Simiduia agarivorans SA1 = DSM 21679: one gene and its partner. The protein of the gene in region 1 interacts with the protein of each later gene in a pairwise test. Links are inferred from orthologs where the notes say so. Each region holds a gene or a part of one and is shown in the gene's direction. Other genes may lie near its edges.

Region 1 (5,238 bases):
TGCGGCACCGGCAGCCGTTACGGCCTGCACATTGACTATTCCCACGAAGGGCCGGAGCCATTCGAGACCGGCGGCGCGATTCATCATGCCCTGCCGTGGTTTCAGGACAAAGCCTTCGCGGCCATATCCGCCGATGTATTCACCGACCTGCCATTCGCCCAACTCACACAGGCCCTGACGGCATTCACGCAAAGTGATGCGCTGGCACACCTCTGGCTGGTGAACAACCCGGCACATCACCCGGCCGGCGACTTTCATCTGCAGCACACGCTGCTCGATCGCAGCCATCAACCTCGCCTGACCTATTCCGGCATCAGCCTGTTGAAACCCCAGCTGGTTGAGCGATTTCCAGACCGGCGCGAGCGCTTCCCACTGCGCGATGCGCTGTTCTGGGCAATGCAACACCAGCGGCTAACCGGACAGCACTGGCCCGGGATGTGGAGTGACGTGGGCACGCCGGAGCGACTGGCGCGCTGTCAAACACTCCACACCGGCGCCAACCATTAAAACGCGCCCTGCCAAAGACATCACATGGACAATAAACAATGAGGAAAGTCAGCCTGCTTCTGATTATTCTTGGCTTATTAAACGCCTGCGCCAACCACAACACAGTGCGCCAGCATGCCGACGCGGCACACCTGGCCCAAAGCATCGCAAGCATTGTAATTCTACCCGCCGACATGGAGATCAACAGATACGAATTAAGTGGTGAAAGTAAACCACTGTCCGACGCTGAAACACGGATTCAAAAACAGATCTATCAGCTGGCAAAGAACCGCCTTGAGCAAGAAGGGCTCATCGTTATTGAGTTCGATTTACAACAAGAAGCGGCGCGCGACCCCCTCTTCGCCCAATCGGTGGCGCGCTGCAAAGCCGCCTGGAACGACGTCAAGCGAGACATCTACTCTGCCGATACCAAACAGAGAAAAAACACGCGGTCTTTTCAAGCCAGTTTGGGTCCAGTGACCCAAGAGATTTATCACAAAACTGGCGCCGACGCTGTATTGTTGATGCATTACAGAGGCACCAAACGATCCACAGATTCAAAAATATTCACGACTGCACTCTCAGCCGGTACGGGACTGCCCATCAATCTGATGCAAAAAAGCGAAGGGGCAACGCTCGACATTGCCCTCGTTGCGACCACCAGCGGCCAGGTCATTTGGGCCAATCGTAAAAACTACGGCATTATCGATGGTAATCCAGCTGTCATGGCACTGGATGAACTGCCCGATGTGGATTGGCAAAGTGAGATAGATGCGGGTACATCAGTAACCCAATAACACATGCTGCCAATCGATAAACCCCGGACACCAGAGGTAGCTGCGGATCGGTGTTTCATGGCGATCGCACCACCTCTGCATTATCCACCTTCACCCCGCGTGCGTGTTTTTCCATAAAACCACGCACGCGTTTGTACAAGCGCTGCTGGCCCGGCTCGTAGGCTGGCAGCGTTAACGGCTGATAGATTTCCAATCCGGCGCGGCGCGCGCTGTGATTGCGGGCCTGGCTTTCAATCGGGTCCGCCTGGTGCGCGTTGGCCCAGACATCCAGCACCGGCACATTGCTCTCGCGCATCATTGCCAACACATCGCCAGTCTCGCCAGCTAACCGGTTGCGCGCATCCAGTAGCACCAAAGCACGGAAGCCATCGTATTTCATTGCCTCGGCCAACCGGGCCGCACGCACCGCGCCCGCACCTTCGGCCAACAACACAATATTGAACTGGCCCCGGTCGTGCAGAGCGTCCACCGCTTGCGCCAACCGCTCATCGGCCAGGCGCGCAGCGGGAATCACCGGTTCCGGGGGCGGCTCGGGCGCCGCCGGCTCCTGCTGCATATCCGCCACATCGGCCACGTCGCCTGCGCTGTCATCAAACACTTCTTCCGTTTCCGGACGCGCTTCGTCCGCGCCGGCATCTTGCGCGTCGCCGGATTCTGCTTCTGTTGAATCGCCACCAGTTACCGGCGCAACCGGCTCGGCAGGACGGGCGGGGATTGGCAGAGGGTCGGGAAGGGGCAGGCTGACCAGCAGCGTGGACCACCCAAATTCGGGCAGGTAGCGGCGCAAACCATCCAGCCGTTGCGGCCATTGGCTGTGCAGATCCTGATCCTGCACCAGCAACACCGCGCCCACAGGTTCTGCCGAAATGGCCGGAATATAGAGCGCCAACACCTCGCCTTCCTGACCATTGACCCACAATACCTGATCATCCGGCAGGCTCTGCGCCAGCAGGCTCATATCCCGATGCTCGCGATTACGGTAGGGCGCAGGTTCAGGTGCAGGCGCCGCAGGTTCAACGGCCGGTTCAGTTTCCGCCGCAGCTTCAGTGGCCGGGTCGGACACAGGCGCCTGCGCCGATACCGAGGCCGCAAAGAGCCACAAAACAACACTCAATCTGATCACTAGATCCCCCTGTTCTCCCCAAAGTGTAGTCGCAGCGGGTTACGGCGCCGCGTCGAATGCGTAAAATAGCGGCCTGAACCCACTGACCGGACCGACACCATGCAGGATTTCCTGATCGCCCCTTCCATTCTTTCTGCCGACCTGGCCCGACTGGGCGAGGACGTGACCAAGGTCTTGGCCGATGGCGCCGACGTGGTGCATTTTGACGTGATGGACAATCACTATGTGCCCAACCTGACCTTCGGCCCGATGGTGTGCAAGGCGCTGCGCAAATATGGCATCACTGCCCCCATCGACGTGCACCTGATGGTTGAACCGGTAGACGATCTGATCGTGCAGTTTGCCGATGCCGGCGCCACCTACATTACCTTTCACCCGGAAGCGTCAAAACACGTGGACCGCTCACTGCAACTGATTGCCGACAAGGGCTGCAAACCCGGTCTGGTACTGAACCCGGCCACGCCGGTCAGCCTGATCGAGCCGGTATTGCACAAGCTCGACATGTTGTTACTGATGAGCGTTAACCCGGGCTTTGGCGGCCAGAAATTCATTCCCTATACACTCGACAAATTGCGTGAAGCCCGTGCACTGATCGATCAGAAAGGGCTGAACACCCGGCTCGAAATTGACGGCGGTGTGACCCCGGCCAATATCGCCGACATCGCCCGCGCCGGTGCCGATACCTTTGTAGCCGGATCAGCCATTTTCGGCGCCGACAGCTACGCCAGTGCAATCAACAAAATGCGCGACGCGCTTGCAGGTGTGCGCGGGTGAGTGCACTGCGCGGCTTGTTTGCTGGCGAACTGCCGCAACTGGTGATGTTTGACCTGGACGGCACCCTGGTGGACTCGGTGCCGGATATTGCCACTGCCACCGACACCATGCTCACCTCACTGGGTGTGAGCGCGGCGGGCGAAGCCAAGGTGCGCGGCTGGGTAGGCAATGGTGCCGCCACCCTGGTCGCACGCGCGCTGAAAGACGCCGGACTCGACGCCGACAACCAGACCACGGCCATGACACTTTGGCGCGCGGCCTACACCCTGTGCTGCACCCGTCAGACCCGGCTCTACCCGGGCGCGTCCGAATTACTGGCCGCGCTGCAAAACGCCGGTTGCCGGCTGGCGCTCACCACCAATAAACCGATCCAGTTTGCCCGCCCATTGCTCGAACATCTGGGCATCAACGCACGCTTTGATTGGGTACTGGGGGGCGAATGCGTACCCGAGAAAAAACCCGCGCCGCACATGCTGCTGGAGGTCATGCGGGACGCCGGTATTGGTGCTGACGCCAGCCTGATGGTTGGCGACTCCTCCGCCGATATCGGCGCTGCCCGCGCCGCTGGCGTGAAAGTGGCGGCGGTGACGTTTGGTTACGACAATGGCAACCCGGTGGCGGGATTGAATCCGGATTTATTGGTTGATGGGTTGGTTGAGTTGTTGCCCTAGGGGAATAATTCAACCCTCTTAGCCGTATTCGCTTCGACAGAAAAGCGTTAGTCCGCACGCTGGGTGGCGGTTCGTCTGGGACATTTGCCGCTCAACGATACATCCCCTGTATCGATTCGCTAGCGCCACATCCCTGTGGCTTGCAAATGCCCCAGACGAACCGCCAAACCAAGTTCAGAAGTTGATTCAGACAGATTAGATTCTTTGACCCTTTTTCCAATAGTAAGCGATCGTTTTATCTATCATTTGAATTTCGCGGCAAAAGGCACATTGGTGGAAAGGACTGTAAGGCGACAGCTTCGCAAACCCCAGGGATGGGGTGAGAGCGCATCAAAACAGGACGTTTTGCTAAGCGGTGAAGCTGTCGCCTTACAGGCCCATGGGCACAAAAGTCACCACATCCACTGTTTTCGCGGATGCAATATTGCTATGAGCGCAGACTTTAACCGTTAAAGATATCCGTACTTCAAATGATCTTAATGGCCGGTAGCAGAATCTACTTCCTCCGGCGCATTAATGACATCGTCCCAAAGATTCCAGCGCCGCTCCGCCTGTTTGTGCAGCGGCAAACCGCGTATCCAATAATCCGTCAGCTTTTGCAGCGTGCCATTGGTGCGCTTGATGCTGAGCCACTGCCGGGTGTAGAGCACGAAGGCAAGATCGTTGCTGGCCAGTGGCATGGCCATGGGCACGGGCGGCAGCGCCGGTTGGGGCACCACCACGCCGTATTCCGGGTACAACAAGGTCCAGGCCGAAGCACCGGCAGCGCCGAACACAATGGCATCCAGTTCCGGCCGGTTGCCTTTGACAAATTCGCGCGGCGAGGCGATTTCTTCCACCTGCCAGTTCGGCAGCGTGGCGCGCAGCGAACTGGCCAGGTAATACGCATTGGGCACGCCCAAGTGCCATTTTTTACTGCCCTCAATGGCCGACCAATCGCGCAGCTCGGCGCGCTTGTCTTTGTGCACCAACAACGCCAGGGTTTCGCTGATATGGCTTTCGCCCAGCGTGAACTGGCTGATGGCCGCCGGCGTCAGTGCCACACCCGCCGCCATATCCAGATAGCCGCTATCCAACAGCCGCGCCACATCTTTTCGGTAAACCCGCACGAACTCCACCGCCACACCCAGATCGCGTGCCAACTGGTGCGCCAACTCCACATCCAGTCCGACCAACTCACCTTGTTGGTTGTGGAATGCGTAGGGTAACCAATCGCGGTAATAACCAAACCGCAGCAGCTTGCGCGCGGCGATGCGCTCCAGGGTATTACCGGCCGGCTCCACCGGCAGGTGCGCTGGCAATTCCAATCGATTGACGGAACGCGCCGCGGGTAACAACAAGGGCCGCTCAATGAATTCGTTATAGGCGGTGTAATCGTGACCCACGG
Region 2 (2,829 bases), 2.3 Mb from region 1 along the record:
CTTCAAGGTGCCGGTGATTACCGATGTGCATGAAATTCACCAGTGCCAGCCGGTGGCCGAAGTGGCAGATATCATTCAGTTGCCGGCGTTTCTGGCCCGCCAGACCGATCTGGTGGCGGCCATGGCAGCCACGGGTGCCGTGATCAATATCAAAAAGCCCCAGTTTCTGAGCCCGTCGCAAATGGGCAATATCGTGGATAAATTCCGCGAGTGTGGCAACGAACAGTTGATCCTGTGCGACCGCGGCACCTGTTTTGGTTACGATAATCTGGTGGTGGACATGCTCGGATTCCGCGTGATGAAAGACGTGTCCGACAATCTGCCGGTCATTTTTGATGTGACCCATGCGTTGCAGCAACGCGATCCTTCTGGCAAGGCCTCGGGTGGTCGTCGCCAGCAAGTTGCAGAATTGGCCCGCGCTGGAATGGCGCTGGGTCTTGCAGGACTGTTTTTAGAAGCCCATCCCAATCCCGATCAGGCCAAATGCGATGGCCCGAGTGCACTGCCGCTGGATAAGCTGGAGCCATTCCTGGCCCAGGTGAAAGCGGTGGATGATCTGGTTAAGGGATTCGCCCCCTTACACATTGATTAAAAGCCCACAGAGGTTTTGGTTGTGCTGAAGTAGGCGACGTGAGCGCAACCCGGAAAATTTTACCTACGGAACTTAGTTGGAGTTTACACAGATGACAAAGATTGTTGACGTTCGCGCTTTTGAAGTGCTGGACAGCCGCGGCAACCCGACCGTGAATGCCGATGTAATTCTGGAAGGCGGCATTGTGGGTACTGCGTGTGCACCCAGTGGCGCGTCTACTGGCTCGCGCGAAGCGCTGGAGCTGCGCGATGGCGACAAGAGTCGTTACCTGGGCAAGGGTGTGCTGAAGGCTGTTGCCAACATCAATAACACCATTCGTCCCCTGTTGGTGGGCAAAGAAGTGGAAAACCAGCGCGAGCTGGATGACGCCATGATCAAAGCCGACGGCACTGACAATAAATCAGTATTGGGCGCCAATGCCATTCTGGCCGTGTCACTGGCTGCCGCCAAAGCTGCGGCCCAGGCCAAAGGCGTTCCATTGTATGCGCACATTGCCGATGTGAATGGCACGCCGGGCAAATACACCATGCCCGTGCCGATGATGAACATTCTGAATGGCGGTGAGCACGCCGACAACAATGTGGATATTCAGGAATTTATGGTTCAGCCGGTGAAAGCTACTTCGTTTGCCGAAGCCTTGCGCCAGGGTGCTGAAGTGTTCCATGCGCTGAAAAAAGTCCTGTCCGAGCGCGGCTTAAATACCGCTGTGGGTGATGAAGGTGGCTTTGCCCCCAATCTGCCATCCAACGAAGCGGCGCTGCAGGTGATTGCCGAAGCCGTTGAAAAGGCCGGTTATAAGCTGGGTGAAGACATGACCCTGGCGCTGGATTGTGCGTCCTCTGAATTCTATAAAGATGGCAAATACGATCTGGCGGGTGAAGGTAAGGTGTTCACAGCACCCGAGTTCGCAGACTACCTCACCGGTCTTGCCAACAAGTACCCGATTCTGTCGATCGAAGACGGTATGGACGAAAGCGATTGGGACGGTTGGGCAGATCTGACCAACAAAGCGGGTGAAAAAGTCCAATTGGTCGGTGATGACCTGTTTGTGACCAACACCAAAATCCTGCGCGAAGGTATCGAAAAGAAAATCGCTAACTCCATTCTGATTAAATTCAATCAGATCGGTTCGCTGTCTGAAACACTGGACGCCATTAAAATGGCTCAGGATGCAGGCTACACGGCGGTTATTTCTCACCGTTCCGGCGAAACCGAAGATACCACCATTGCCGACCTGGCGGTGGCAACTGCAGCGGGCCAGATTAAAACCGGCTCTCTGTGTCGCTCTGACCGCGTGGCCAAATACAACCGTTTGCTGCGCATTGAGGCTGAACTGGGTAACACCGTTGCTCCTTACCGTGGGCGTGCGGAATTCAAAGCCTAGTTACAGGCGATGAATCAGAACGGGCAGCTTGCTGCCCGTTTTTCGTTTAAGCTAGACAAAATACCAACCGCGAACCCGCTATGAAATGGATGTTACCGCTACTGCTGATGTTGCTGGCAGGCTTACAGTACCGGCTGTGGGTCGGCGAAGGCAGCTATGCGCACATCAACCGGCTGGAGCAGGAGATTGAACGTCAGCAGATTGAAAATGACAAATTGCGTGAACGCAATCGGGTGCTGGCAGTCGAGGTGGAAGAACTGAAAACCGGGTTGGATAGTGTCGAGGAACGAGCGCGTCAGGAAATGGGCATGATCAAAGACGGAGAAACCTTCTACATGATGGTGGAACCCAAAAACCGGCCAGCCAAACCGTGAATACACCAAAAATCTGGGTGTTGGTTCCCGCTGCGGGCACGGGCTCGCGCATGCAATCCGAAACCCCGAAACAATATCTGTCACTCAATGGTCAGCCAGTGCTCGAGCATACGCTCAATGTGTTGTTGCAAACGCCACAACTGGCCGGTGTGATAGTGGCGCTGGGCCCGGAAGATGAACGATTCGGCAGCCTGGCTGTGGCACGGGACCCCCGGGTGCAACCGATTGTCGGTGGTCGTGAGCGCGCGGATTCCGTGCTGGCCGGCCTGCGTTACCTGGCCAAACGCGCGGCGTCCCACGATTGGGTGTTGGTGCACGATGCGGCGAGACCTTGCCTGACCGTTTCCCTGTTGCACAGCTTTTGCGAAAAAGTGGCTTCGGAAACCGAGGGCGGCATTCTCGCCGTGCCGGTTGCCGATACCTTGAAATGGGTTGAGCAATCCACCATCGGTCGTACGGTCGATCGATCACATTTATGG

The links.
Region 2: the proteins of rpe (region 1) and eno interact in binary tests that used the Escherichia coli proteins (3 or more experiments, as listed by UniProt). The link is inferred for Simiduia agarivorans SA1 = DSM 21679 from one-to-one orthologs.

Annotation. Positions count from the first base shown.
Region 1 is NC_018868.3:3,357,324-3,362,561, reverse strand. What follows is about bases 1,363-4,342. They hold rpe (ribulose-phosphate 3-epimerase), read left to right. Parts: upstream 1,363-2,505; coding sequence 2,506-3,180; downstream 3,181-4,342. Other genes in these bases: M5M_RS15175 (cation:dicarboxylate symporter family transporter), read right to left, coding at 4,328-4,342; M5M_RS15180 (phosphoglycolate phosphatase), read left to right, coding at 3,177-3,851; M5M_RS15190 (DUF3530 family protein), read right to left, coding at 1,363-2,406. In the rest of the region: N-acetylmuramate alpha-1-phosphate uridylyltransferase MurU, read left to right, coding at 1-507; M5M_RS15195 (hypothetical protein), read left to right, coding at 546-1,283; more of M5M_RS15190, read right to left, coding at 1,339-1,362; more of M5M_RS15175, read right to left, coding at 4,343-5,238. UniProt on the Escherichia coli protein: Catalyzes the reversible epimerization of D-ribulose 5-phosphate to D-xylulose 5-phosphate.
Region 2 is NC_018868.3:1,095,751-1,098,579, reverse strand. It holds eno (phosphopyruvate hydratase), read left to right. Parts: upstream 1-683; coding sequence 684-1,976; downstream 1,977-2,829. Other genes in the region: ispD (2-C-methyl-D-erythritol 4-phosphate cytidylyltransferase), read left to right, coding at 2,347-2,829; ftsB (cell division protein FtsB), read left to right, coding at 2,057-2,350; kdsA (3-deoxy-8-phosphooctulonate synthase), read left to right, coding at 1-592. UniProt on the Escherichia coli protein: Catalyzes the reversible conversion of 2-phosphoglycerate (2-PG) into phosphoenolpyruvate (PEP). It is essential for the degradation of carbohydrates via glycolysis.